Regions from separate parts of the Streptomyces sp. NPDC051183 genome, predicted to be linked through region 2. Evidence: riboswitches for the same ligand, from Rfam matches in the RefSeq annotation. Region 2 holds a riboswitch; each other region holds the start of a gene.
What was found. A riboswitch is a leader RNA that binds a small molecule or an ion and turns the genes downstream of it on or off. The one in region 2 is predicted to bind thiamine pyrophosphate.
Positions count from the first base shown of each region.

Region 1: linked by a shared signal. The riboswitch ahead of AB0M99_RS06085 (thiamine ABC transporter substrate-binding protein) and the one ahead of thiO (glycine oxidase ThiO) in region 2 are both predicted to bind thiamine pyrophosphate.
Region 3: linked by a shared signal. The riboswitch ahead of thiC (phosphomethylpyrimidine synthase ThiC) and the one ahead of thiO (glycine oxidase ThiO) in region 2 are both predicted to bind thiamine pyrophosphate.

Region 1 is NZ_JBFBBA010000005.1:93,001-104,106, forward strand. It holds gene AB0M99_RS06075 (ABC transporter ATP-binding protein) at 1-866, opposite strand, end outside; gene AB0M99_RS06080 (iron ABC transporter permease) at 866-2,482, opposite strand; gene AB0M99_RS06085 (thiamine ABC transporter substrate-binding protein) at 2,536-3,636, opposite strand; TPP riboswitch at 3,721-3,830, opposite strand; gene rlmN (23S rRNA (adenine(2503)-C(2))-methyltransferase RlmN) at 3,889-5,001, opposite strand; gene AB0M99_RS06095 (phosphatidate cytidylyltransferase) at 5,095-6,171, opposite strand; gene frr (ribosome recycling factor) at 6,171-6,728, opposite strand; gene pyrH (UMP kinase) at 6,814-7,593, opposite strand; gene tsf (translation elongation factor Ts) at 7,756-8,592, opposite strand; gene rpsB (30S ribosomal protein S2) at 8,725-9,603, opposite strand; gene AB0M99_RS06120 (M23 family metallopeptidase) at 9,853-10,314, shown strand; gene AB0M99_RS06125 (helix-turn-helix domain-containing protein) at 10,369-10,926, opposite strand; gene whiG (RNA polymerase sigma factor WhiG) at 10,989-11,106, opposite strand, start outside.
Region 2 is NZ_JBFBBA010000004.1:213,647-224,752, forward strand. It holds gene AB0M99_RS05420 (class II 3-deoxy-7-phosphoheptulonate synthase) at 1-953, shown strand, start outside; gene AB0M99_RS05425 ((2Fe-2S)-binding protein) at 1,120-1,380, shown strand; gene bfr (bacterioferritin) at 1,416-1,892, opposite strand; gene AB0M99_RS05435 (sulfite oxidase-like oxidoreductase) at 2,066-2,698, shown strand; gene AB0M99_RS05440 (DUF4396 domain-containing protein) at 2,712-3,233, opposite strand; gene AB0M99_RS05445 (deoxyribonuclease IV) at 3,317-4,189, opposite strand; gene pknB (Stk1 family PASTA domain-containing Ser/Thr kinase) at 4,199-6,115, opposite strand; gene AB0M99_RS05455 (thiazole synthase) at 6,308-7,102, opposite strand; gene thiS (sulfur carrier protein ThiS) at 7,108-7,320, opposite strand; gene thiO (glycine oxidase ThiO) at 7,317-8,498, opposite strand; TPP riboswitch at 8,496-8,608, opposite strand; gene AB0M99_RS05470 (FAD-dependent oxidoreductase) at 8,687-9,907, shown strand; gene AB0M99_RS05475 (Rv2175c family DNA-binding protein) at 10,005-10,370, shown strand; gene thiE (thiamine phosphate synthase) at 10,470-11,106, shown strand, end outside.
Region 3 is NZ_JBFBBA010000020.1:264-6,852, reverse strand. It holds gene AB0M99_RS19040 (cupin domain-containing protein) at 1-153, shown strand, start outside; gene AB0M99_RS19035 (DUF5326 family protein) at 299-526, shown strand; gene AB0M99_RS19030 (helix-turn-helix domain-containing protein) at 817-1,554, shown strand; gene AB0M99_RS19025 (SsgA family sporulation/cell division regulator) at 1,652-2,101, shown strand; gene AB0M99_RS19020 (YibE/F family protein) at 2,270-3,685, opposite strand; TPP riboswitch at 3,725-3,868, shown strand; gene thiC (phosphomethylpyrimidine synthase ThiC) at 3,863-5,656, shown strand; gene AB0M99_RS19010 (NUDIX domain-containing protein) at 5,817-6,284, opposite strand; gene AB0M99_RS19005 (hypothetical protein) at 6,271-6,589, opposite strand, start outside.

The DNA.
Region 1 (11,106 bases), on a different contig from region 2:
GACTCCACCACGCACGCGAGGCCCTCCGGCCCCAGGACGACCCCGGCGGGCCGGATCAGCAGCCGCTGCTCCCCCTCCGGGGACCCGGGCGGCACGGGGACCTTGCCCCACGCGGTGGCCGCGGCGCCGCCGGACACCACGGCCGGGACCACGTTCTCGAAGCCCAGGAACCGGGCCACGAACTCGGAGGCCGGCCGCTGCCACACCTCCAGCGGGGTCCCGGCCTGCGCGATCCGCCCGTCCCGCATCACGATCACCCGGTCGGCCAGTGCGAAGGCCTCCCCCTGGTCGTGCGTGACGGCCAGCACGGTGGTCCCCAGCCGGGAGAACAGCCCCTGGAGCTCCACGACCAGCCGCTCCCGCAGCCCGCGGTCCAGCTGTCCCAGCGGCTCGTCCAGCATCAGCAGCCGCGGCGACGGGGCCAGCGCCCGCGCCAGCGCCACCCGCTGCTGCTCTCCCCCGGACAGCGAGGCCACGGCCCTGCCCCGGGCTCCGGGGAGCCCGACCAGCTCCAGCAGCTCCGCGACCTGGGCCTCGTACGCCCCCTTCGAGGAACCCCGCATCCGCAGGCCGAAGGCGACGTTCCCGCCCACGTCCCGGTGCGGGAACAACTGGTGGTCCTGGAACATCAGGCCGACTCCGCGCCGGTGCACCGGTACGCCGGCCTGGTCGGCCCCTCCGAGCAGGACGCGGCCCCCGGACACCTGCTGGAGCCCGGCGACGACCCGCAGCAGCGTCGACTTCCCGCTGCCGCTCGGGCCCAGCACGCACACGATCTCGTGCTCGGCGACCTCCAGGTCGACGGAGTCCACGACGGCGCGCTCGCCGAAGCGGACCGACACCCCTTCCAGCCGGAGCAGCGTCATCAGAACTCTCCCGAGGTCTTGTCGGGTCGCAGTCGCTCCAGCACCAGCAGGGACACCGCGCACACCAGCATCAGAATCGTGCTCAGGGCCATCGCCTGCCCGTAGTTCATCTCCCCCGCCCGCCCCAGCAGCCGCGCCACGGCCACGGGCAGCGTCGGGTGGTCCGGCCGGGCGATGAAGACGGTCGCCCCGAACTCGCCCAGCGACACCGCGAAGGCGAACCCGGCGGCGATCAGCAGCGCCCGCCGCACCAGCGGCAGGTCCACCTCCCGCCACGCCCGCAGCGGGGACGCGCCGAGCACGGCGGCGGCCTCCCGCAGCCGCCCGTCCACGGCCCGCAGCACCGGGAGCATGGTCCGTACGACGAACGGCACCCCCACCAGCGCCTGGGCCAGCGGCACCAGGATCCACGAGGTCCGCAGGTCCAGCGGCGGCTCGTCCAGGGTGATCAGGAAGCCGAAGCCCACCGTCACCGCCGACACCCCCAGCGGCAGCATCAGCAGCGCATCGAACCCGCGCACGAACCGGCCCCCGCGCCGGGTCAGCGCCGCGGCCGCGAGCCCCCCGATCACCAGGGCGATGGCGGTGGCGGCGAGCGCGTACTGCAGGGAGTTCCAGATCGCCTCCAGCGGCGGCACCAGGAACGTTCCGCCGCCCGCACCCACCTCCTGGAGCGCCCGGTAGAAACCGAACCCGTACCCGCCGGGCGCGTCGAAGGACCGTTCCACCAGCACGCCCAGCGGCAGCACGATCAGCAGCGCCACCGTCAGCAGCACCGCGCCCAGCAGCCCGCGCTGCGCGAGCCCGCGCGGCCGGTGCGTCGTGCGACCCGGGTCCACGAGGCGCAGCGCGGTCTCCCGCTTGCGCACGGTCCAGGCGTGCACCCCGAGGATGGCGCCGACCGCCGCGAACTGAACCATCGTCAGGACCGCCGCCGTCGGCAGGTCCAGGAGCTGCGCGGTCTGCCGGTAGACCTCCACCTCCAGGGTGGAGTACGAGGGCCCGCCGAGGATCTGCACGACCCCGAAGGAGGTGAAGGTGAACAGGAAGACCATCAGAGAGGCGGCCGCCACCGCCGGGGCCAGCGCGGGCAGCGTCACCCGCCGCCAGGCCGCGAACCGCCCGGCCCCCAGCACCCGGGCGGCCTCCTCCTGACGCGGGTCGAGCTGCGCCCAGAGCCCGCCGACGGTGCGTACGACCACGGCGTAGTTGAAGAAGACGTGCGCGAGCAGGATCGCCCAGACGGTGGTGTCCAGCCGGATCCCCCACAGCTCGTCCAGCAGACCGTTCCGCCCGACGAGCGCCAGGAAGGCGGTGCCGACCACCACGGTCGGCAGCACGAACGGCACGGTCACCAGCGCCCGCAGCAACTGCTTGCCGGGGAACTCGAAGCGCGCGAAGACGTACGCGCCGGGGAGCGCGATCAGGAGCGTGAGCGCGGTGGACGCGAGCGCCTGCCAGGTGGTGAACCAGAGCACGTCGGCGATGTCGGGCCGGGCCAGCACCTCTCCGATCCGGCCGAACTGCCAGCCGGTGTCGGTCCTGAGCCCGCGCCCGACGATCGCGGCGACGGGATACGCGAAGAACAGCCCGAAGAAGGCGAGCGGGACGGCCATCAGGCCCAGCCTGACGGCCGTGGCCCGGACGCTCTCCTTCGGGCTCTCCCGTACTACTTCACGACGAGCGAGGACCATGCCTTGACCCACTGCTCACGGTTCTTGGCGATGCTGTCCGGCGCGACCGTCTCCGGCTTCTCGATCACCACTCCGTGCTTCGTGAACAGCTCCGGCAGCTTCGCGTCCTTGACCACCGGGTTCACGAACATCTGCAGCGGCATGTCCTCCTGGAACTTCTTGCCGATCAGGAAGTCGAGGAGCGCCTTGCCGCCCTCCTCGTTCTTGGCTCCCTTGAGCAGACCCGCGAACTCGACCTGGCGGAAGCAGGTGCCGGTGGCGACGCCCGTGGGGGCCTCGGCCGGCTGCGGCTCGCCGTAGAGCACCTCGACCGGCGGGCTGGAGGCGTACGAGACGACCAGCGGCCGGTCTCCCTTGGCCTTCTTGCCGCCCGCGGAACCGGAGAAGCGCTCGTTGTAGGCCTGCTCCCAGCCGTCGACGACCTCGACGCCGTTGGCCTTGAGCTTGCTCCAGTAGTCCTTCCAGCCGTCGTCGCCGTACTTGCCGACGGAGGCGAGGAGGAAGCCGAGGCCGGGCGAGGAGGTGGCGGCGTTCTCGGTGACCAGCAGGTTCTTGTACTCCGGCTTGATCAGGTCGTCCAGCGTCTGCGGCGGGGCGATCTTCTTCTCGGCGAAGTAGGCCTTGTCGTAGTTGACGCAGATGTCGCCGGAGTCGATCGGGGTGACCCGGTGCTCCTTGTCGAGCACGTACTCCGCCTTGACCTCGCCCAGGCCCTTGGCCTCGTACGGCGTGAAGATGCCGTTGTCGAGGGCGCGCGAGAGGAGCGTGTTGTCGACACCGAAGAAGACGTCGCCGCGCGGGGAGCCCTTGGTGAGGATCTCCTGGTTCAGCGCCGCGCCCGCGTCCCCGGACTTCAGCACCTTGACGGTGTAGCCGCTCTGCTGCTCGAACTCCTTGAGGACCGTGTCGGTCACGTTGAAGGAGTCGTGGGAGACGAGGGTGACCGTCTTGGACTTGGGGGCGTCGCTCGCGCCCGCGGACTTGTCCTTGGCGTCGCCGCCGCCGCAGGCGCTGAGCGTGGTGACGCCCAGCGCGGCCGCGAGCGCGGCACCCGCGATCTTCTTGGTGGTGCTCACTGGTGATTCCTCCTGGGATGACCAGGAGAAGACGCGGCCCCGCCCGGCGCTCTCTCGGAGCGGACGCCGGGCAGGGCGCAACAGCTTGAGTGGTGACCGAACTTCCTACCCCGAATGACCGGGGCGAGGTTCAGAGGGTCTGCGGATGACGGATACCGCACTCTCAGCGCTGTGGCGCTCCCCTGTCGGAATATGAAATTGGTTCGGCCACAGGGTACCCCGTGGCCGAATACGAGCGCTGTTGACCGAAACCTAGCGCTCGGAGGCGGCGAGCTGTCCGCACGCGCCGTCGATCTCCTGGCCGCGGGTGTCGCGTACGGTCACCGGCACGCCGTGGCGGGCGATGGCCTCGACGAACGCCTTCTCGTCCTCGGGCCGCGAAGCGGTCCACTTCGAGCCCGGGGTCGGGTTCAGCGGGATCAGGTTGACGTGTACGCGCTTGCCCTTGAGCAGCTTGCCGAGCAGGTCGCCCCGCCAGGCCTGGTCGTTGATGTCGCGGATCAGGGCGTACTCGATGGAGATCCGGCGGCCGGACTTCTCCGCGTACTCCCAGGCCGCGCCGAGCACCTCGCGGACGTTCCAGCGGGTGTTCACGGGGACCAGCGTGTCGCGCAGCTCGTCGTCCGGCGCGTGCAGCGAGACGGCGAGGCGGCACTTGAAGCCCTCGTCGGCGAAGCGCAGCATGGCCGGGACCAGGCCGACGGTGGAGACGGTGATGCCTCGCTGGGACAGGCCCAGGCCGTCGGGCTCCGGGTCGGTGAGGCGCCGGATGGCACCGACGACGCGGTTGTAGTTGGCGAGCGGCTCGCCCATGCCCATGAAGACGATGTTCGACAGCCGGGCCGGTCCGCCCGGGACCTCGCCGTCGCGCAGGGCGCGCATGCCGTCGACGATCTGGTGCACGATCTCGGCGGTGGAGAGGTTGCGGTCGAGGCCCGCCTGGCCGGTGGCGCAGAACGGGCAGTTCATGCCGCAGCCGGCCTGCGAGGAGATGCACATGGTCACCCGGTCGGGGTAGCGCATCAGCACGGACTCGACGAGCGTGCCGTCGTGCAGCTTCCACAGGGTCTTGCGGGTGGTGTCGTCGTCGCACGAGATGTGCCGGATGACCGACATCAGGTCCGGCAGCAGCTCCTGCTGGAGCTTCTCGCGGGAGCCCGCCGGGATGTCGGTCCACTCGGCCGGGTCGTGCGCGTACCGGGCGAAGTAGTGCTGCGAAAGCTGCTTGGCCCGGAACGGCTTCTCACCGATCGCGGCGACCGCCTCGCGGCGCTCCTCGGGAGTGAGGTCGGCGAGGTGCCGGGGCGGCTTCTTGGCTCCGCGCGGTGCGACGAAGGTGAGCTCTCCCGGAACAGGGCGGGCCATGGCAGGTACTCCTTGTAAGACGAAAGGCGCGCCGCAGAAGCAGCGCGCCTCTCAAGAGTAACCGCCCGACCTGTACGGACGCCTTTCCGCAGGTCAGCCGGTGCCGACGAACGCCGCCAGCAGCAGCCACACCACCGGTGCGGTCGGCAGCAGCGAGTCGAGCCGGTCCATGATCCCGCCGTGGCCCGGCAGCAGCGTGCCCATGTCCTTGATGCCCAGGTCCCGCTTGATCATCGACTCGCCGAGGTCTCCCAGCGTGGCGCTGACCGCGACCGCGAGGCCCAGCAGCAGGCCCTGCCACCAGGAGCCGCCGTCGATCAGGAACTCCATGCACAGCGCGCCGGCGACCATGGCGAAGGCCACCGCACCGAACAGGCCCTCGCGGGTCTTGCCGGGGCTGATGCGCGGAGCGAGCTTCGTCTTGCCGAAGCGCCAGCCCACCGCGTACGCCCCGGTGTCGCTGACCACGGTCAGGACCAGGAAGGTGACGACGCGCTGCGGCCCGTCGTCGGCGGTGAGCAGCATCGCGACGAACGTGGCCAGGAAGGGCACGTAGAACGCCGCGAAGACACCCGCCGTGACGTCCTTGAGGTAGTCCTCGGGCGGTTCGGTCATCCGCCAGACCAGGACCGCCAGCGCGGTCAGGGCCATGGCAACCCAGGCGCCCTCGGCCCCCCGGACGTAGCCGGCGATGACCATCGCCGCGCCGCCGACCGCGAGCGGTACCAGCGGCGCCTTGACGCCCTTCTTCTCCTGGAGCCGGGAGGTCAGCTCCCACAGGCCCACGACGACCGCGACGACGATGACGCCGACGAAGACCGCCTTGACGATGAACAGCGAAGCGAAGATCACTGCGCCCAGGCCGACACCGACCCCTATGGCGGCACGCAGGTCCCGCCCGGCGCGCTTCTTCTGCGGCGGGGGCGAGGCGTCCTGCGGTGCCTGCGAAGGCGGGGGCGGGGGGCTGGGCATGGGCTCCTGCGGCGGCGTCTCGGCGCGGAACGGGGGGCCGCCGTCAGCGGCGGCCCCCCGATCGCGTGCTTCCCGGTCGTCGAAGTCACGGCCGGCGGCATCGGGCACGATGGGCATGGGCCGAGTCTGCGGGCCCACCAGCGCATCGTATGCGGGACCCGCCGGAACCGGCTCCGTGGCCCAGGGAGAGTCGTTCATCAGACCTCGAGGAGCTCGGCTTCCTTGTGCTTGAGGAGCTCGTCCACCTGCGCGACGTACTTCGCGGTGGTGTCGTCGAGCTCCTTCTCGGCGCGGCGCACCTCGTCCTCGCCGGCTTCCTTGTCCTTGACGAGCTTGTCGAGGGCGTCCTTGGCCTTGCGGCGGACGGCGCGGATCGAGACCTTGGAGTCCTCGGCCTTGGTGCGCGCGACCTTGACGTACTCCTTGCGGCGCTCCTGCGTCAGCTCGGGGAAGGTCACCCGGATGATGCTGCCGTCGTTGCTGGGGTTGACGCCCAGGTCGGAGTCGCGGATGGCCTGCTCGATGTTGCGCAGGGCGCTCTTGTCGAACGGGGTCACGACGGCCATGCGCGGCTCGGGCACCGAGAACGAGGCGAGCTGGTTGATGGGCGTGATGGCGCCGTAGTACTCCGCCACGATCTTGTTGAACATCGCCGGGTGCGCACGGCCGGTGCGAATCGCGGCGAAGTCTTCCTTGGCGACGACGACGGCCTTTTCCATCTTCTCCTCGGCCTCGAGGAGGATCTCTTCGGTCACCACGTGCTCCTGCATGTCAGATACGGATGGTTCAGGCGGGCGGTACGGGCTCGGCCCTGCAGGCCGCGGCCCGGCAGCGACGGGCTCAGGCCCGGGTGCCCTGGTCGCTCACGAGCGTGCCGATCTTCTCACCCTTGACGGCGCGGGCGATATTGCCCTCGGCGAGCAGCTCGAAGACCAGGATCGGCAGCTTGTTGTCGCGGCACAGGGTGATGGCGGTGGCGTCGGCGACCTTGAGGTCGCGGGAAAGCACCTCGCCGTACTCCAGGGCGTCGAACTTCACCGCTTCCGGGTTCTTCTTCGGGTCGGAGTCGTAGACCCCGTCGACCCCGTTCTTGCCCATGAGCAGGGCCTCGGCGTCGATTTCCAGGGCGCGCTGGGCGGCCGTGGTGTCGGTGGAGAAGTAGGGCATGCCCATGCCCGCGCCGAAGATCACGACGCGGCCCTTCTCCAGGTGGCGCACGGCGCGCAGCGGGATGTACGGCTCCGCGACCTGGCCCATGGTGATGGCCGTCTGGACGCGCGAGTCGATGCCTTCCTTCTCCAGGAAGTCCTGGAGGGCGAGGCAGTTCATGACCGTGCCGAGCATGCCCATGTAGTCGGACCGGGCCCGGTCCATGCCGCGCTGCTGGAGCTCGGCGCCGCGGAAGAAGTTGCCGCCGCCGATCACGACGGCGATCTCCGCGCCGTCGCGGACCACCGCGGCGATCTCACGCGCGATGGCGTGGACGACGTCGGGGTCGACGCCGAGTCCTCCGCCACCGGAGAAGGCCTCGCCCGACAGCTTCAGCATGAAGCGGCGGCCCTTCTTGTCCTGGTCGCTCTTGTCGTCGGAAGCGGTGTGGGGGTCCACGCCCTGATTCATGGAGATCTCCTCGTGCACATACGAAGAAGGCCATTGCCGGTGGGTCCTTGCGGTTCCCTCTACGGCAATGGCCTCCTCGTCAGATCTGCGGTCGCCTCGCGCGAGCGCGGACGACTGCCTCAGACCCTACCGGGGTCCGGTGTCCGTCGCGTACGGACGGACTCAGATGCCGACCTTGATGCGCGAGAAGCGCACCAGGGTGACGCCGGCCTCGTCCAGGACCTTCTGGACGGACTTCTTGGCGTCCAGGGCGTACGCCTGGCCAAGGAGCGTGTTGTCCTTGAAGAAGCCGTTGACGCGACCCTCGACGATCTTCGGGAGCGCGGCCTCGGGCTTGCCCTCGGCGCGGGTGACCTCTTCGGCTACGCGGCGCTCGGACTCGACGACGTCGGCCGGGACGTCTTCCTTGGAGAGCCAGCGCGGGGAGAACGCGGCGATGTGCTGCGCGATGCCGCGGGCGACCTCGGCGTTCTCCTTGTCGAGCTCGACCAGGACGCCGATCTGGAACGGCAGGTCGGGCATGGTGCGGTGCATGTACGCCGCGACGTAACCGCCGGTGAACTGCGCGAAGCGGTCCAGGACGATCTTCTCGCCGAGGTTGGCGTTGGCCTCGTCGACGAAAGCGGTGACGGTCTTGCCGGGCTCGATCTCGGACGCCAGCAGCGCCTCGAGGTCGGCCGGGGAGGTGGCGGCGACGTGCGCGGCCAGCTGGTTGGCGACGGCCAGGAACTTCTCGCCCTTGGCGACGAAGTCCGTCTCGCACTTCAGCTCGACGATGACACCGGAGGTGTTGTCGTCGGCGATCAGGGAGACGACGGCACCGTTCTCGGCAGAACGGCCCTCGCGCTTGGCGACGCCCTTCTGACCCTTGATACGGAGCGCCTCGACGGCCTTGTCGACGTCGCCGTCGGACTCGACCAGCGCGTTCTTGCAGTCCAGCATGCCGGCGCCGGTGAGCTCGCGGAGCTTCTTGACGTCAGCGGCGGTGTAGTTCGCCATGAGTCTGTGATTCTCTCTCGAAGTCGTAGATCTACGGGTGCGACGGGGGGCCGCGCTCGTGGCGCGGCGCCCCCGCCGTCATCGTCCGTGCTGTGAGTGCCCGGCGCGTGAACGCCGGGCGCTCTCAGTGGGTCAGGCCTGCTCGGCGTCGGCGGCCGGAGCCTCGGCGACGACCTCGGCCTCGGCGGCCGGGGCCTCGGCCGGAGCGGCCTCGGCGGCGTCGTCAGCCTTCTTGTCGCCCTCGAGCAGGTCGCGCTCCCACTCGGCGAGCGGCTCGGCAGCGGCCTTCTCGCCCGGCTTCGAGTCGCCGGTCGCAGCGCCGGAGCGGGCGATGAGGCCCTCGGCGACGGCGTCGGCGATCACGCGGGTGAGCAGGGTGACGGAGCGGATCGCGTCGTCGTTGCCCGGGATCTTGTAGTCGACCTCGTCGGGGTCGCAGTTGGTGTCGAGGATCGCGACGACCGGGATGTGGAGCTTGCGCGCCTCACCGACGGCGATGTGCTCCTTCTTGGTGTCGACGATCCAGACGGCGCTGGGGACCTTCGACATCTCGCGGATACCACCGAGGGTCTTCTCCAGCTTGGCCTTCTCGCGGGAGAGGACCAGGAGCTCCTTCTTGGTGAGACCCGAGGCGGCGACGTCCTCGAAGTCGATCGCCTCAAGCTCCTTCAGACGCTGAAGGCGCTTGTAGACGGTGGAGAAGTTGGTGAGCATGCCACCCAGCCAGCGCTGGTTGACGTACGGCATACCAACGCGCGTCGCCTGCTCGGCGATGGCCTCCTGGGCCTGCTTCTTGGTACCGACGAACATGATGGAGCCACCGTGCGCGACGGTCTCCTTCACGAACTCGTAGGCGCGGTCGATGTACGACAGCGACTGCAGCAGGTCGATGATGTAGATGCCGTTGCGCTCCGTGAAGATGAAGCGCTTCATCTTCGGGTTCCAGCGGCGGGTCTGGTGACCGAAGTGGACGCCGCTTTCCAGCAGCTCCCGCATCGTTACGACGGCCATGGCCATCTCCTTGGTTTCTCGGTTTGGTTCCTGACGCCCCGCCGCGTCCTGCCCCGCTGAGGGACCGAGAGACGCTGTCACCAGGCCTTTTCGGGCCGGTGCTGGGGCGTGCGAAGTCGACCCGGTGACCCGGATCGCCACAAGAAGTGTACGGGACCCGGCGGTATGCCGGGTGACGCCGTTGTCCACACCCCCGGCGTTGTCCACAGGGGCCGCCGGCCGCGGCCCGGCCGCGGGACGCTGAGGGCCATGACGACACTGCTGATCAGCCTGCTGCTGACCCTGCTCCAGGCCGCCGCGCCCGGGGCCCGCCCGCTGCCCCCGCCGCTGTCGGTGGCGCGCTGGTGGGATCCTCCGCCGGGCCCGTACGCGGCCGGCCACCGCGGGGTGGACCTGTTCGCGCCGGTGGGCGCGGAGCTCCGCGCGGTCGGCCCGGGCCGCGTGCACCACGCCGGGCAGGTCGCGGGGCGCGGGGTGCTCTCGCTCACGCTCCCGAACGGGCTGCGCACGACGTACGAGCCGGTCCGCCCGCTGGTCGCGGAGGGTGAGCAGGTCAGCACCGGGCAGGTGGTGGCGGTGCTGACGGAGGGCTCGCACTGTCCGGCCCCGTGCCTGCACTGGGGGCTCCTGGCGGGCGAGGTCTACCTGAACCCGCTGACGCTCGTCCCCCGCCCGACGCCGCGCCTGCTGCCGGACCCCGGTCCGCTCTGAGGCGCGGGTGCGGGTCGGAGCCGCAGGTCGGAGCCGCAGGTCGGAGCCCGGGCCTCAGCCCCGGACGCCCCGCAGCGCCATGGCGACGGCCGCCTCAGTGACCACGGCCGGGTCCTCGGCCGCCCCGAGCTCGATCCGCCGGACGGCCGCGTCGACCACTCCCTGGAGCAGCATCGCGGCCAGCTTCGGCTGCTGCTGTCCGAGGGCGGCCAAGGCCTCCACGATCATCGCGACGAGCCCGCCGTGCGCCGCGCGGATCTTCTCGCGCGCCCCGGCGTCCAGCTCGCTGGCGGAGATCGCCACCACCGCGCGGTGCCGGCGGTCCCCCACCAGCCCCAGCTGGCTCCGCACGTACGCCTCGATCTTGGCCTCCGGCGTCTCGGCCTCGGACATCGCCGCCTCGATCTCGGCCGCCCACACGGGGAAGTCCACCGCGCACAGCTCTTCGACCACGGCCGCGCGGGACCGGAAGTACTCGTACACGGAGGACCGGGCGAGCCCGGTCCGCTCCGCGAGGGCGGGGAAGGTCAGCGCTTCCGTCCCGCCTTCGGACAGCAGGGAACGCGCGGCGTCCAACAGGGCGCCGCGCTGCATCGACCGGTGCTCGGCCACGGAGGCCGCTCGAATCCTGGGCACGCATCCACTCTACGGAGGTACCGCAAGGCCGGTGCGCGTCAGCGCCCGACATCCGCCAGCTTCGCCCGCAGTTGCAGCACCGACTTGGTGTGGATCTGGCTGACGCGGCTCTCGGTGACGCCCAGCACGTTGCCGATCTCCGCCAGCGTGAGGCCC
Region 2 (11,106 bases):
TGCCGACCTACCGCGGTGACTCCGTCAACGGCTTCGCCTTCACCGAAGAGGCCCGGATCCCGGACCCCGAGCGGCTGAAGCGCATGTACCACGCGTCGGCCTCGACGCTGAACCTGGTGCGCGCCTTCACCACCGGTGGTTACGCCGACCTGCGCCAGGTGCACGCCTGGAACCAGGACTTCGTGAAGTCGTCCCCCTCCGGACAGCGCTACGAGCAGCTGGCCCGCGAGATCGACAACGCGCTGAACTTCATGAAGGCCTGCGGCACCGACCCGGCCGAGTTCAAGGCCGTCGAGTTCTACGCCTCGCACGAGGCGCTGCTGCTCGACTACGAGGGCGCGCTGACCCGCACGGACTCGCGTACCGGCAAGCTGTACGACACCTCCGGCCACATGGTCTGGATCGGTGAGCGCACCCGCCAGCTGGACCACGCGCACATCGAGTTCTGCTCGCAGATCGCCAACCCGATCGGCATCAAGCTCGGCCCCACCACCACGGTGGACGAGGCGCTCACGTACATCGACCGCCTGGACCCCGAGCGCGAGCCGGGCCGGCTGACGTTCGTCGTCCGCATGGGTGCCGACAAGGTCCGCGAGAAGCTCCCCGAGCTCGTCGAGAAGGTCACCGCTTCGGGCGCGACCGTCGTCTGGGTCACCGACCCGATGCACGGCAACACCTTCGAGGCGGCCTCCGGCCACAAGACGCGCCGTTTCGACGACGTGCTCGACGAGGTCAAGGGCTTCTTCGAGGTCCACAAGGACCTGGGCACGCACCCGGGCGGCATCCACGTCGAGCTCACCGGTGACGACGTCACCGAGTGCGTGGGCGGCGGCGACGAGATCTTCGTCGACGACCTGCACCAGCGCTACGAGACGGCCTGCGACCCGAGGCTCAACCGCAGCCAGTCCCTGGACCTGGCGTTCCTGGTCGCGGAGATGTACCGCGACCAGTAGGGATCAGTCAGTAGGTTCATACGGCGCTGGGGCGCGGATCGATGTGATCCGCGCCCCAGTGCCGTATCCGGGTCTTTTAGGGAACCCTAAGTTTGGGTAGGGTTAGGTAAGCCTCACCGAATAGGGGATGGCTCGCTCGACCATTCCGCTCAGGGAGGTGAACCGCGTGTACGTCTGCTCTTGCTTCGGGATCACCGACAAGCAGGTCAAGGATCACGCGGCCGCCGGTGCCTGCACCCCCCGCCAGATAGCCTCGGCCACCAAGGCCGGAACCGACTGCGGCTCCTGCGTGCGGACCATCCAGGGCCTCCTCGGCCGCGGGGCCTGCCCGCGCCGGGAACTGCTGGAGAAGGGCAATGCGGCGGCCGTGCTCGCCGCCGACCCCCTGACCGCGGAGCCGGAGCCGGCTCTGGTCGAGGCCGCCTAGCCCGTCGGTCGCCCGGCCCGGCGGTCCGCGCCGGTCTAGCTGGGCTGCTCGATCAGCTGTGCGATGTAGAGCGCCTCACCGATGCTCTCGATGAGCTCCAGCTGGGTGTCGAGGTAGTCGATGTGGTGCTCCTCGTCCTCCAGGATCTCCTCGAACAGCCGCGCCGAGGTGACGTCGCCCTTGCCGCGCATGACCTCGATGCCGCGCTTGAGGCGGTCGATGGCCTCGACCTCGACCTGCCGGTCCGCCTGGAACATCTCGGTGAGGGTCTGGCCGACCCGCACGTGGAAGAGGCGCTGGTAGTTCGGCAGACCGTCGAGCATCAGGATGCGCTCGGTGATCTTGTCCGCGTGCTTCATCTCATCGATGGACTCTTCACGCGTGTACTTGGCGAGCTTGGTCCAGCCCTTGTTGTCCTGGATCCGGTAGTGGAGCCAGTACTGGTTGATGGCCGTGAGCTCGCCGGTCAGCTGCTCGTTGAGAAACTCAAGGACCTCGGGGTCGCCCTGCATTGCAGAGGCTCCTTCCAGGCAATGTCAGCTATGTGACGGGGCAGGTGCGCGCATCCTTGCACCGCCGCAAGGGGCCGTCCAGTAAGTGCCTCCTTAGTGGGAGTTGCCGTGACTTGCCCGAATCGGGCCGAACCTGGTCATGACCACCCCGGCAAGTCTGTCACCATGGAGTCATGGGTCAGCCGGAAAGCCGGGAATCTCCGGGGTCAGAGCAACTGGAGCTCCCTCCCGGGCAGCGGTTGCAGCGGGGCTGGCCGGTCACCCATTACGGGCCCGTGCCCAAGTTCAAGCCGGACCGCTGGGAGTTCCGCGTATTCGGCGCGACGGCCGACGGCGAGAAGCACTGCTGGAACCACGAGGAGTTCACGGCCCTGCCGTTCGACTCGGTCGTGGCGGACCTGCACTGCGTGACGAAGTTCAGCATGACGGGTGCCGAGTGGGGCGGTGTGCTCACCCGCCGGATCCTCGAACTTGCACCCCCGGCCCCGCAGGCCACCCACGTGATGGTGTGGGCCGAGTACGGCTTCAGCTCCAACATGCGACTGGCCGACTTCGCTTCCGAGCGGGCCCTGTTCGCCACCCACCAGGGCGGTGAACTGCTCACCGCCGAGCACGGTTTCCCGCTGCGGCTCGTGGTCCCGCACCTGTACGCCTGGAAGGGCCCCAAGTGGGTGCGCGGCATCGAGTACATGACCGCCGACCGGCGGGGCTTCTGGGAGGAGCGGGGCTACCACAACATCGGCGACCCCTGGCGCGAGCAGCGCTACTCGTACCAGGAGGAGCCGGGGGACGGCCCCGAACTCTGATCCCGCCCGGGGTTCAGTGGTGGTACCGGTGGACGACCGCGTGGCCCTTGCCGCGGCCGATCATCCACTTGTTGACCGGGGTCGTCACGACGAACGCGAAGGCGAGCGAGAGGGCGAGCACGGTCCAGAACAGCGGCTCCGAGAGGTGTGCGTCCATCGCACCCGGCCATGTGGCGATCACGCCGTTGTCGACCAGTTCCATGACGGCGATCGAAAGGGTGTCCGCCGCGAGCGCCACCCGGACGGCCGTACGGAAGTCCACTCCGGCGGCCAGGATCCCGCGCAGTGTGAGCGCGTAGCCGAAGAAGAAGGCCAGGACGATCGCCAGGGCCATCGTCGGCAGGTTCCCCCAGCCCAGTGCGGTGCCGATGACCATCCCGAGCACCTCGCCGATGGCGCATCCCGTGAGGCAGTGGAGGGTGGCCCGTGCGGCCATGGCCCAGCTGACCTTGCCGGCGCCCGTGTGGTTCCCGTGTGCGTGCTGGTGCTGGTGTGCGTGCTGGTGTGAGTGCTCGTGCGTGTGCTCGTGCTCCATGACGACCCCCAGGTGGGAATGGCGTACAGCGGCTCTGCCGATATGACAGAACCGTATACCCCCCTGGGGTATTCCTCAACGGGTCACCCGAGCTCGCGCAGCTCCTTCAGCAGGGCGATGTCCGCCGCGTGTCCTTCCTTGCCGCCCGGCGTCTCGATGATCAGCGGCACGCCCTCCATCGCGGGATGCGTGAACAGCTCGGCGAAGGCGTCCCGCCCGATGTGGCCCTGGCCGATGTTCGCGTGCCGGTCCTTGTGGGCGCCCACGCCCTCCTTGGAGTCGTTCGCGTGCACCAGCTTCAGCCGGCCCTCGCCCACCGTCTCCACCAGCAGGTCCAGCGTCTGCTTCGCCCCGCCCGGCTCCGCCAGGTCGTGCCCCGCCGCGAAGATGTGGCAGGTGTCCAGGCAGATCCCGAGCTTCGGATGGTGGTCGAGCGCCTCGAAGTACGGGCCGAAGTCCCAGGTCCGCGAACACAGCGAGGAACCCTGCCCGGCCGTGGACTCCAGCAGCAGGAACGGGTCGTCGTCGTGCGTCAGCTCGTCCAGCAGCGGCAGCATGTGCTCCCTGACCTGCGCGTACGCCGCCTCGCGCGGCCGACCGCCGGTCGCCGAGCCGGTGTGCACGACCACCCCGAGCGCGCCGATCTCCCGGCCGCGGCGCAGCGAATGCCGCAACGACTCCACCGACTTCTCCACCGTGGCCTCGGTGTGCGAGCCGAAGTTGATCAGGTACGGCGCGTGCACGTACGCCGGTACGGAAGCGGCCGCGCACTGCTCGCGGAAGAGCTCGTCCTGCGCGGGATTGCCGACCGGGGTGGCCCAGCCGCGCGGATTGGCGACGAAGACCTGGACGGCCTCGGCGCCCATCTCGCGGGCGTACGTCATCCCGACCGAGGCGAGCCCGCCCGCGACGGGGATGTGCCCGCCCACTGGATTGCGGCCCATTGAATTGCTCATGGCGTGCGCTTACAGCCCCTTGGTCCTGATGGTGATCGTGCCGCCCTCGGGGGCGTTCTGGCCGCCCGGTACCGACTGGGAGTCCACGGTGTTGCTGAAGGACAGGAAGGGCCGGTCCACCTTCACCTTGAAGCCGGCCGCCTCCAGCGCCTTGCGGGCCGTGTCCACGTCCTGGCCGGTCACGTCCGGCACCGGCAGCTGGCGGGGGCCCTTGGACACGGTGAGCGTCACCGTGTCACCGGCGGCGGCCTGGGTGCCGGCGCCGACCGACTGACCCGCGACCGTGCCCGCCGGCGAGGGGGAGTTGACCTGGTCGGGAGCCGTCTCCACCTTCAGCCCGAGGCTCTCCAGGGCCGCCCGGGCCTGGTCCACGCCCTTGCCGGACACGTTCGGGACCGGCACCGGCCGGCCCTTGCTCACCACCAGCGCGACCGCCGTGTCGGGGGCCCGCTTCTGGCCGCCCGCCGGGTCGGAGCTGATCACCGAGCCCTGGGCCACCTCCTGGCTGAAGGCCTGCGTGACGATCCCGGGCGCCAGACCGGCGGACGTCAGCTCGGCCTTGGCCGCCTCCAGCGGCTTGCCCTTGAGGTCGGGCACCGGGATGACCTGGGGGCCGCGGGAGATGGTCAGGACCACCGCCCCGTTGCCGCGGATGCGCTTGCCGCCCGGGGGATCGGTGTTCATCACCGTCCCGCGGTCGAAGGCGTCGCTGAACTTCCGGTCGACCCGCTTCACGCCGAGGCCCGAGGCGGCCAGCTGGGCCTTGGCCTGCGCCTCGGTCTTGCCCAGCAGGTTGGGGACCTGGGTGAACTGGCCGACGCTGATGTACCAGACGCCCGTACCGAGACCCAGGGCCAGCAGGACGCCCGCGATGACCAGCAGCGTGCCGCGGCGCGGTCCGCGCCGCCTGCCCGGCGCCGGGGCCGGGGCGGGGGGCAGGACCGGCGGCACCGCCAGCCGGGAGGTGTGGTTCACGGACTGCTGCCGGTCCGCCACCGGGCGCGGGATCACGCTGGTGCGGTCCTCGGCGGCGGTCCGCACCTCGGCCGTCGCCTGCGGCGGTACGGCGTCCAGCTCGGCGTCGCTGAGCTGCGCGCGGGCCTCGATGGCCAGGCCGAGGAGGGCGGCGGCGTCGTAGGGGCGCAGCTCGGGGTTGCGGGCGGTCGCGGTCAGGGCGAGCTGGTCGAGGCAGGCGGGCAGCCCGGGGACGGCGGCCGACGGGGGCGGGACGTCCTCGTTGAGGTGCTGGAAGAGCACCTGGGCGGGGGAGTCGCCGGTGTGCGGCTTGGCGCCGGTGAGCATCTCGTACAGGACGACACCGCAGGCGTAGACGTCCACGCGGGTGTCGGTGACGCCGTTCTCGATCTGCTCGGGCGCGAGGTAGGAGACGGTGCCGAGGACGGAACCGGTGGTGTTGGTGACGGAGTCGACGGACCGGACCAGCCCGAAGTCGGCGACCTTGACCCGGCCGTCGTCGCCGATCAGGACGTTCTCGGGCTTCATGTCCCGGTGCACGAACCCGGCCCGGTGCGCGGCGCCGAGCGCGGCGAGGACGGGTTCGAGGATGTCGAGGGCGGCCCGCGGCTGGAGGGCGCCGCGCTCGCGGAGCACGTCGCGCAGGGTGCAGCCGGAGACGTACTCCATGGCGAGGTACGTGTACGGGCCGTCGGTGCCCTGGTCGAAGACGGCCACCACGTTGGGGTGGGCGAGGCGGGCGACGGACTTGGCCTCGCGGATGAAGCGGTCGACGAAGGCGGCGTCGGCGGCGAGCGCCGGGTGCATGACCTTCAGCGCGAGGACGCGGTCGAGGCGGGTGTCGACGGCCCGGTAGACCGTGGCCATGCCGCCGGCCGCGATGCGGGCGTCGACGCGGTAGCGGCCGTCGAGCACGCGCCCGACGAGGGGGTCTTCCAGGGTCGTATCCACCCGGCCGATTCTACGAGCGCGGCATGTCCCCCCGGACCGGGTGGTCCACCCTTGCAGCGCACCTGTGACTTCTCCGGCTCGACGCGCCGCCCGCGAGGCCCGGTGCGGGGCCCCGGGCGGGGCTCCGCCCGGGCCCGGACCTCGAACGCCGGACGGGCTGGAACCACCCGCCCCGCCAGGGGCGCCGCGAGGTCAGAACGCCGGGCGTTCCGGGTCCAGGGCGGCGCGGCCCTCCGTCGGGGAGGAGGGGTCCGCGAAGCGGCGCTGGGGGATGCGGCCCGCGCGGAAGGCCAGCCGGCCCGCCGAGACGGCGTCCCGCATGGCCGCCGCCATCAGCGCGGGGGACTGGGCCCGGGTGACGGCCGAGGCCAGCATGACCCCCGCACACCCCAGCTCCATGGCCAGGGCGGCGTCCGAGGCCGTACCGGCGCCCGCGTCCAGGATCACCGGGACCCCGGCCCGCTCCACGATCAGCTCGAAGTTGTGGGGATTGCGGATCCCCATCCCCGACCCGATCGGAGAGCCCAGCGGCATGATCGCCGCGCAGCCCACGTCCTCCAGCTTCCGCGCCAGCACCGGATCGTCGTTCGTGTACGGCAGCACCGTGAAGCCCTCGTCCACCAGGACCTCCGCCGCGTCCAGCAGCTCGACCCCGTCCGGCAGGAGGGTCCGCTCGTCCGCGACGACCTCCAGTTTGACCCAGTCCGTACCCAGGGCCTCCCGCGCCAGCCGCGCCGTCAGCACGGCCTCGCCCGCCGTGAAGCAGCCCGCGGTGTTCGGCAGGACCGCGATGTCCAGCTTCGAGAGCACGGACAGGACCGAGCCCTGGACCGTCGGATCCAGCCGGCGCATCGCCACCGTGGTGAGTTCGGTGCCGGAGGCGACCAGGGCCCGTTCCAGGACGTCCAGGCTCGGGGCCCCGCCCGTACCCATGATCAGGCGGGAGGAGAAGGAGCGGCCGCCCAGCAGGAAGGTGTCGTCGCTCATGCCCCTCAACCCCCCTGGACCGCGGTGAGGATCTCGACCCGGTCGCCGTCGCCCACCGCGGTGGCGGGCCACTGGCCGCGCGGGACCACGGTCTCGTTGAGCGCGGCCGCGACCCCGGACGGGGCGGTGGTCAGCGCGGCGACCACCGTGTCGAGGGTGGTGCCGGCGGCGACCTCGCGCGGCTCGCCGTTGACCGAGACGGAGACGGAGAGGGTCATGCGTACGACTCCTGACGGGTGAGGGCGAAGCGGCGCGGGGTGAAGGGGCGTGCGATCTCCGGCAGTTCGCCGGTGGTCAGCAGCTCCGTCATGACGTCCCCGGTCAGCGGGGTCAGCAGCACCCCGTTGCGGTAGTGCCCGGTGGCGAGGTGGAGGCCCGGCAGTTCGGTCGGGCCGAGCAGCGGCGCGTTGTCCGGTGAGCCCGGCCGCAGTCCCGCCCGCGTCTCGGTGAGCGGGAGCTCGGTGATGCCGGGCACCAGCTCGTGGGCGTCGCGCAGGAGTTCGTAGACCCCGCCGGCGGTGACGGTGGTGTCCCAGCCGAGCTCCTCGCTGGTGGCGCCGACGACCAGTTCGCCGTTCTCGCGCGGGACCAGGTAGATGTGGCTGCCGCGCACCACGGCCCGTACCGTCCGGGACAGGAACGGCGCGTACGCGGGAGGCACGGACAGGCGCAGCACCTGCCCCTTCACCGGCCGTACGGGGGGCACCGCCTGCGCCGGTACGCCGGCCAGCCGGCCGCTGAGCGAGCCCGCGGCCAGCACCACCTGGTCGGCGAGCAGCTCCGTACCGCCGTCGAGCCGCGCACCGCCGGCCCGGTCGGCGGTGACGAGCAGCCGCTCGGCGCCCGCCCGGTGGATGTCCACCCCGGCCCGCTCGCAGGCGGCCAGCAGCGCCGCCGCCAGCCGGCGGGGGTCCACCTGGTGGTCGCCGTCCACGCGCAGGCCGCCGCGGACACCCGGGGCCAGCATCGGCTCCAGGCGGCGGCACTCGCGCCCGGTCAGCCACTCCGACTCCAGGCCGCAGCGGCGCTGCAGGGCGTGCAGCTCGCGCAGGTGGAGGCGGTCGTCGGCGTCGAGGGCCACGGCGAGGGTGCCGCAGGCCCGGTAGCCGATGTCCAGCCCGCCGCTCGCGTCGGCGAGTTCGGCGGCGAACTCCGGGTAGCGCGCGGCGGAGGCGAGGTTCAGCCCGAGCAGGGTCTCCTCGCCGTAGTGCAGCTCGGTGACGGCGGCGAGCATGCCCGCCGCGACCTGGGCGGCGCCGCCGCCGGGCGCCGGATCGGCGAGCGCGGTGCGCAGCCCCGTACGGGCCGCGCGCCAGGCGGTGACCAGGCCGATGATCCCGCCCCCGATGACGAGGACGTCGTATCCCGGTTTTCCGCTTCTTCGGTATGCGTGCATGGGCGTCCAGCCCCTCCCTTCGCCGGCATGACCCGGATCAGGTTCGTACGGTCGGAGGCCGGCCAGCCTCCCTCTCAGCCCGGTGCGCCCGGACTCCCGCGATAGGTACGGTGGCCAGACTAACCCCGCCGCCGAAGCCGGGTAAGGCTGCCTCCCCGTCTCGCCCCCCACCCCCTAACCTGGGCGGCGTGAGCGAGCAGACGGAAGAGACTGACAGCGGCGTCGTCATAGTGGGCGCCGGAATGGCCGGGGTGCAGACGGCGGTTGCCCTCCGGGAGCAGGGCTACACCGGCCCCGTCACGCTGCTGGGTGCCGAACCCCACCAGCCCTACGACCGCCCCCCGCTCTCCAAGGCGGTGCTGCTCGGCAAGGCCGAGGACTCGGCGTTCGACATCGACTTCGAGGCGCTCGGCATCGAGCTGCGGCTGGGGACGACGGTCACCGGGCTGCGGGCCGCCGAGCGGCTGCTCGACACCGAGGCGGGTCCCGTCCCGTACGGGGTGCTCGTGCTGGCGACGGGCGCCGAACCGGTGACCCTCCCGGGCGCGGAGGGCGTCCCCGGGGTGCACCTGCTGCGCACCCTGGACGACGCGGCCCGGCTGAAGCCGGTACTGGCCTCGGCCCCGGCGGTCGTGGTCGTCGGGGCCGGCTGGATCGGCGCCGAGTTCACCACGGCCGCACGCGAGGCGGGCTGCGCCGTCACGGTGGTCGAGGCGGCGGACCGGGTCCTCGCGGGGGCGCTGCCCGCCGAGGTCGCGGCCCCGATGGCGCGCTGGTACGGGGAGGCCGGGGCCGAGCTGCTCACCGGCGCAAAGGTGGCCGCGGTCGAGGCCGGCCGGGTGCTCCTCGCGGACGGCCGCGAGCTGCCGGCCGGCGCGGTGGTCGTGGGCATCGGGGCCCGCCCGGCGACGGCGTGGCTGGCGGGGTCGGGGATCGAGCGGGGCGCGGACGGCTCGGTGACGGCCGACGCCCACCTGCGCACCTCCCTGCCGGGGGTGTACGCGGTCGGCGACTGCGCGTCGTTCCCGTCGGGCCGGTACGGGGCCCGGCTGCTCGTGCACCACTGGGACAACGCGCTGCAGGGCCCCCGGGCCGTCGCGGCGAACATCCTGGCGGGGGAGCCCGTACGGGTGTACGACCCGGTGCCGTACTTCTGGTCGGAGCAGTTCGGGAGGTTCGTGCAGTACGCCGGCCACCACGGCGGGGCCGACGCCATGCTGTGGCGCGGCGACCCGGCGGAGCCGTCCTGGTCGGTGTGCTGGGTACGGGACGGGGCGCTCGTGGCGGTGCTGTCGGTGGGCCGCCCGCGCGACCTGGCGCAGGGACGCAAGCTCATCGAGTCCGGGGCCGCGGTCGACCCGGCCAAGGTCGCCGACCCCGCCACGCCCCTCAAGGCGGCCACGGCGTAGTCCCCGGCAGCCCCCCGACCCCCGGGAGGGGGCCGGGGAGACCCGGACGGGGCGGCTCGGGTACCGGGGGCGAGTCCGAGATGGCAGGCTTGTGCCCGTGACCGAGATTGACGCAAAGATCGACGCCCTTGTCCCCGCCTGGCTGTACCTCCCCGACATCGCGGAGATGCTCGACATCGAAGTGACCCGGGTCCGCCAGCTGGTCAAGGAAGGTCAGCTGCTCGCCGTGCGCCGCGGCGAGAACCGCTCCCTCCAGGTACCCGCCCCGTTCATCGACGGCGACAAGGTCGTCAAGGGCCTGGTCGGCCTGCTGACGGTGCTCCGCGACGACGGCTTCTCCGACGCGGAGATCCTGGAGTGGATGTTCACCGCCGACCCGACCCTGCCCGGCACCCCCGCCCAGGCGCTGAGCGAGAATCGCGGCACGGAGGTGAAGCGCCGCGCTCAGGCGCTCGCCCTCTGAGCGCTTGAGCTGAGACACGATCCATCCGTGGTGTACGGGCGGGGGCGTACGCGCCGTCCGGCCCGTACACCGCGTACCGCTTACCACCCGGGGGTACCCATGTCCGCCAATGCCCAGCTGTCCGACGCCCGGCTCTACCTGTGCACGGACGCCCGCAAGCGGCAGGGCGACCTCCCCCGGTTCCTGGACGCGGTGCTCGCCGGAGGCGTGGACATCATCCAGCTCCGGGACAAGGGCATGGAGGCCGGCGAGGAGCTGGAGCACCTCCAGGTCTTCGCCGACGCCGCCCGCCGGCACGGCAAGCTGCTCGCGGTCAACGACCGCGCCGACGTCGCGCACGCCATCGACTCCGACGTCCTGCACCTCGGCCAGGGCGACATCCCCGTCCCCGCCGCCCGCGCCATCCTCGGCGGGGACGTGCTGATCGGCCGGTCCTGCCACGCGGAGTCCGAGGTCGACGCCGCCGTCGCCGAGCCGGGCGTGGACTACTTCTGCACCGGCCCCTGCTGGCCGACCCCCACCAAGCCCGGCCGGTACGCCCCCGGCCTCGACCTCGTCCGGTACACCGCCGCGCTCGCGCAGGACCGGCCCTGGTTCGCCATCGGCGGGATCGACGGTACGAATCTGGACGAGGTCCTCGACGCCGGCGCCACCCGCGTCGTCGTCGTCCGCGCCATCACCGAGGCCTCCGACCCGGGCGCGGCCGCGGCCGACCTGGCCAAGCGGGTCCGGGCGC
Region 3 (6,589 bases), on a different contig from region 2:
GTGAGCGGCCGGGCCTCGATCACGGTGGGAATGGAGACCACGACGGTGGCCAACGGCAGCGTGGTCTACGTACCGGCCGGGGTCCCGCACAAGTTCCACCACATCACCGAGAACCTGAAGGTGATGGTGGTCTTCTCCCCGCCGGAGGCGTGAGCGGCGGGGGCCGGAATGAGGGTTGTGCGCCTGATCCCCCTAGGGGGCGGGTCAGGGGACTGCGGGGGCTTGTGGGCCCCCGCGGGCGTCCGTGGGCTCCTAGCATCGAAGCAGGAAGTCACGGACGAGGAAGAGGTTGAGGAACATGAACGGCATCCGAGAGACATTCGCAGGCATGCCCTGGTGGGTTAAGTGGGTCGCCGTTCCGCTGCTGGTGATTCTCGTCTTCGGCGGTGTGATCACCCACATCCTGGCGACGCTGATCGGATTCGCCTTCAACGTCCTGCTCTTCGTCGCCCTGGTCGGCGGCCTGGTCTTCCTCGTGAAGAAGTTCAGCGGCAGCGGCTCGAAGTCCTCGTCCAGCGAGTGGTAGATCGGCCCAAGCCGGTCGGTAACGGGATTAACCCAGGTGAGGGAACGTGACACGCTAAACCGCTCACATCGCTGGAATCGGCGGATAGAGTGGCAATCTGTGCCGTTACCTGGGCACCGAAAGCCGGTAATGCCGCCTCGACCCGCGGTTCTGTAAAGCAACTCACCGAGCACGACCCCCAGGAGCCACGGCATACGCGGGGGCGGCCCCCGCAGGGCGGGCCCCCCACGGCCTGCCGCCACGCCTGGGGGTGAGCTTTGTCTTCGGTTCACAATGCCGGTGTGCCGACGCTGATCGGTTCGGTGCAGCGGGCGTTGAGACTGCTCGAAGCGGTGGGCTCCCATAGCGAGGGAGCTCCGGCCAAGCAACTGGCGCGCGAGGCAGGGCTCCCGCTTCCCACTGCGTACCACCTGCTGCGCACTCTGACCCACGAGGGCTACCTGCGCCGGGAGAGCGGCGTGTTCGTCCTGGGCGACGCCGCCGGACGGCTGGCCGGTGGTGGACTCCAGCAGAAACGTCGCAGCATGATCCTCGACTCCCTCGCGCACTTCCGCGACGCGGTCGGGGCCCCCGTCTACTTCGCGGTCTACCGCGAGGGTGAGATCGAGGTCGTGGGCGTCTCGGACACCCCGGCCAACCCGGCCTGCGAGGAGTGGGCCGATTTCCGCGAGACCGGCCACGCGCACGCCATCGGGCAGTGCCTGCTCGGCCAGCTCGACGAGAAGACGCGCAAGGACTACCTCGACCGCCACCCCGTCGAGGCGATCACCCCGTACACCGTGGCCGATCAGCGGGCGCTGGAGCAGCGCATCGCGTCCTTCCAGCGGATGCAGCCGGTGACCGAGCGTCAGGAGTACGCGCTGGGCACGGTGTGCGCGGCGATCCCGATTACAGCGGGTGACACTGCTGCGACCATGGCCATTTCTCTCCCACTGCACCAGGAAGCCCGCTTGCTCTATGCGGTTGATCGGCTACGGAGTGAAGTAGGCGCGCTGTTGAGCACCCTCTCGTTCTCTATCAGTATCTGAAAACTCACTCCTTGTGATCTGCTGGCGCTTCCACCACTCTTGTCAAGAGGGCCCTGGGGGATCATTCCTGGCCACTTCCACAACAGCGGGGTAGGCAATGCGCGAGTCGGTACAGGCAGAGGTCATGATGAGCTTCCTCGTTTCCGAGGAACTCTCGTTCCGGATCCCGGTGGAGCTCCGGTACGACGCTCGTGACCCCTACGCAATCCGCCTGACCTTCCACCTTCCCGGAGATGCGCCCGTGACCTGGGCGTTCGGCCGGGAACTACTGCTGGACGGCATCAACAAGCCCTGCGGTGACGGCGACGTACACATCGCCCCCACCGACCCGGAGGAACTGTCGGACGTCCACATCAGGCTCCAGGTCGGGGCCGACCGGGCACTCTTCCGTGCCAGTGCGGCGCCGCTCGTCGCGTTCCTCGACCGCACCGATCGGCTGGTTCCGCTCGGTCAGGAGCGAAACCTGGGCGACTTCGAGGAGAACCTGGACGAGGCGCTCGGCAAGATCCTGGCCGAGTCGCAGCAGAACGAGCAGAACGCGGGCTGACGCGGGCCGACACAGGCCGATACCGGCCGACGCCGGCTGATCAGACGCACCACCGGCTCAGCGTGCCGACGCGCTGAGTGCACCGACTTGCCGCTCCCGACGACGGGTGGCGCGCACGGTCCGACCAACCGTGCACGCCGGTCCGCGCAACGGGCCACCACTCATCCTTCAGCGCTTGCGACGCCGGCCCCGGCCGCCGCGGGCCGGCCCCGGAGCCGCCCCGGTGGCCGGGGATCCCGGTCGGTCGGCAGAAACCACCAGTGCGGCCAGCGCCGTTGTCACGGGCACCGAGGCCACCAGGCCGATCGAGCCCACGAGGGTTCGTACGATCTCCTCCGCCACCAGTTCGCTGTTGGCCACGGAACCCATACTGCTGTTCGCGATCGAGAAGAGCAGCAGCAACGGCAGCGCGGCTCCCGCGTATGCCAGCACCAGGGTGTTGACCACTGACGCGATATGGTCCCGCCCGATCCGGATGCCCGCCCGGTACAGGCCGCGGGGGCCCATCGCGGGGTCGGCCTGGTGAAGTTCCCAGACCGCCGACGTCTGGGTGACCGTCACGTCGTCGAGCACGCCCAGCGATCCGATGATCACGCCTGCGAGCAGCAAACCGCTCATGTCGATGTTCGGGTAGAGCCCGTGGATCAGCCCCGTGTTGTCGTCGGTGTTGCCGCTGAGGAACGCCCAGCCGATGAACAGCGAGCCCAGCAGGCCGATCAGCAGCAGTGAGACGAGCGTGCCCAGGACGGCGACCGACGTACGAGCCGTCAGACCGTGGCACATGTAGAGCGCGATCAGCATGATGGCGCTGGCCCCGACCACCGCAACGACCAGCGGGTTCGAACCCTGCAGGATCGCCGGGAGGATGAAGAGGGTCAGTACGCCGAAGCTGACGACGAGCGCGATGAGCGCGAACAGCCCCCGCATCCGGCCGACCAGGACCACCGCGACGGCGAAGATCCCGGCGAGCAGCGCCATCGGGAACTTCCGGTTCACGTCGATCACGGAGTACTGGAGGTCCCTGGGGGCGTCCGGTGCGTAGGCGACCACCACCTCCTGACCGTCTTTCAACTGCCGTGGTGCGCCCGGCTGGACGATTTCGATGAAGGTGCGGCCCTTGTCCGGCCCGGTGCCGACCTCGATGGTGGCCTTCTTGCACTCACCGGTCTGCGCGGCCTGTGCCTCGCGGCCCTCGGGCGTGGAGGTGTCGCCGGTGGTCGGGACCTGGGAGGCGTTGACGGACTTGCAGTCGACCCGCGCCAGCGAGACGACCTTGCCCTGCTGGGTCTGGCGGTCGAAGCCCACCCCGGAGCGCTCGTGGGCGGGGGCACCTCCCGGCCAGAGCACCACCATGCCGATGAAGACGGCGGTGGCGAAGGGGATCAGCACGGCCGCGATCACCTTGCGCAGGTGCTTCGAGACGGGGGCCGCCGGACCGTGGCTGTGGGAGTGCCCGTGTGAGTGCCCGGGGCCCGCATGCGCATGGTCGGCATGACCTGTGTGACCCGTGGGGTCAGTGGGCTCGGCGGGAGGCTGCGGCGAGGACGTCACCGGTAGATCATCGCAACAGATGAGGGGGCCCACTGTTCAGCACGCCACACATGACGCTAGCGTGGGGGCACCTTTGCACAACGCGGGAGCTCGGAGCACCGGGCTGAGAGGGCGCTGATCACCGTACGCGCAGTGAATGCGTACGGGAAGAGGCTGCGTCGACCGCCGAACCTGTTACCGGGTAATGCCGGCGTAGGGAGATCAGGTCTCATGACCATTCAGGACGCACGCACGCCTGCCGTCAGCCAGGACACCGACGGCCAGACCGAGCGCCAGCCCGGCTGGCACAAGGGATACCTGGCGGGCTCCCGCCCGGACATCCGGGTGCCGGTCCGCCAGGTCCACCTCACCAACGGCAAGGACGTGACGCTCTACGACACGTCCGGGCCGTACACCGACCCGCAGATCGAGACCGACGTCCGCCGGGGCCTGCTGCCCCTGCGCGAGAACTGGATCATCGGCCGCGGCGACACCGAGGAGTACGCGGGCCGCCCCGTGCGCCCCGAGGACGACGGCATCAAGCACACCTCGCCCCGCGGTGGCCTCAAGAACCTCGACGCGGTCTTCCCGGGCCGCCCGCGACAGCCCCGCCGCGGCCGCGGCGGCGTTGCCGTCACGCAGCTCGCGTACGCCCGCCGGGGCGAGATCACCCCGGAGATGGAGTACGTCGCGATCCGCGAGAACGTCTCCCCCGAGGTCGTCCGCGAGGAGATCGCCGCAGGTCGTGCGGTGCTTCCCGCGAACGTGAACCACCCGGAGATCGAGCCGATGATCATCGGTAAGCGCTTCCTGGTGAAGGTCAACGCCAACATCGGCAACTCCGCGGTCACCTCCTCCATCGAGGAGGAGGTCGACAAGATGACCTGGGCGACCAAGTGGGGCGCCGACACGGTCATGGACCTCTCGACCGGCCGCAACATCCACACCACCCGCGAGTGGGTGCTGCGCAACTCGCCCGTGCCGATCGGCACCGTGCCGCTCTACCAGGCGCTGGAGAAGGTCGACGGCCGTGCCGAGGATCTGACCTGGGAGATCTACAAGGACACGGTCATCGAGCAGGCCGAGCAGGGCGTCGACTACATGACGGTCCACGCCGGCGTGCTGCTCCCGTACGTGCCGCTGACCGCCCGCCGCAAGACCGGCATCGTCTCGCGCGGCGGCTCGATCATGGCCGCGTGGTGCCTGGCGCACCACAAGGAGAACTTCCTCTACACGAACTTCGAGGAGCTCTGCGAGATCCTCGCGGCGTACGACGTCACGTACTCGCTGGGTGACGGCCTGCGCCCCGGATCCATCGCGGATGCCAACGACGCCGCGCAGTTCGCCGAGCTGAAGACGCTGGGCGAGCTCAACACGATCGCCAAGCGCCACAACGTGCAGACCATGATCGAGGGCCCGGGCCACGTCCCGATGCACAAGATCAAGGAGAACATCGACCTCCAGCAGGAGATCTGCGAGGAGGCGCCGTTCTACACGCTCGGCCCGCTGACCACGGATGTCGCGCCCGCCTACGACCACATCACCTCGGGCATCGGCGCCGCGATGATCGCCTGGTGGGGCACCGCGATGCTCTGCTACGTCACGCCCAAGGAGCACCTGGGCCTGCCCAACCGCGACGACGTGAAGACCGGTGTCATCACGTACAAGATCGCTGCGCACGCCGCTGACCTGGCCAAGGGTCACCCGGGCGCCCAGGAGTGGGACGACGCACTGTCGGACGCGCGGTTCGAGTTCCGCTGGGAGGACCAGTTCAACCTGGCCCTCGACCCGGACACGGCCCGGGAGTTCCACGACGAGACCCTCCCGGCCGAGCCGGCCAAGACCGCGCACTTCTGCTCCATGTGCGGGCCGAAGTTCTGCTCGATGAAGATCAGCAGAAGCATCACAGAGCAGTTCGGCGGGGACGACTCGGCCACGGATGAGGAGATCCAGGCGGGGATGCTCAGCAAGTCGGCGGAGTTCGCGGCCACAGGCAACCGGCTGTACCTGCCGCTGGCTGACTGACCTGCGCACATGAGGCTGACCGACGGCATTCCGGGGGGAGTCGTCGGTCAGCCTTGGTCGTTCTGCGCACTGATCTTCTGACGGTAGACCGTCCCGAAGCACACGGCCCCGGTTCCGCAGTCTGGAACCGGGGCTCTGGCGCGTCCAGAATCCGTTGGCGTCAACGGACAAAGGGGCCCTGTCCGGCTCTCCAGTCGTTGATGCGCTTGCGGATGCTTGGCACCATCGGGAGGGCGTCTATGGCATCCGGAGCGAACCAAGCCACCTCGAACGACTCGTCCGAGGTGCGTAGCGCTCCCCCGGTGGGTCGGCCCAGCAGGCAGATGGAGAACTCTTGCCGGACCTCGCCGTCGTCGTAGGCGAACACGTGCCCCGGGTTCGTGTAGGTCCCGACGATGCCCGTGATCTCGACGGTGATTCCGGTCTCCTCGAACGTCTCACGGACCGCGCAGTCTCCGATGGTCTCGCCTAGATCCATTTTGCCGCCGGGTAGGGCCCACATCCCGTTGTCTGTGCGCCTCTGCAACAGCACGTTTCCGCTCTCGTCTACGACGACCGCCGAAGCGGCCGGTACGAGGCTGTTGGCCTCAGGGGCGGTGGGGTCGTCTTCGTAGTCACGCCTGGCCATCGTTAGTGGTCTTCCTGATGTCGCGTCCTCGGCTCCACAGTTCCTCGACGTGTGCCGCGAAGCGGTCGAACATGCCGTCCGTCTGGCCGCGTCGCAGGTGCATCATCGGGGAATCGTGCCCGACTCTGCGCGCCAGAATCGGGGTCACGATCATCTCGTCATCGAAGCGGAAGACCGAGAGATTGACGTGACCAGTCTCGAAGCGGCTCTCGACGCCGGTGACGTCCCGCAGCTTTTCCAGCTCGTTCAACGTGACGGCGATGCGAGTGGACAGCGTTAGCGGCACGTCTTCCTCAGCCTCACGC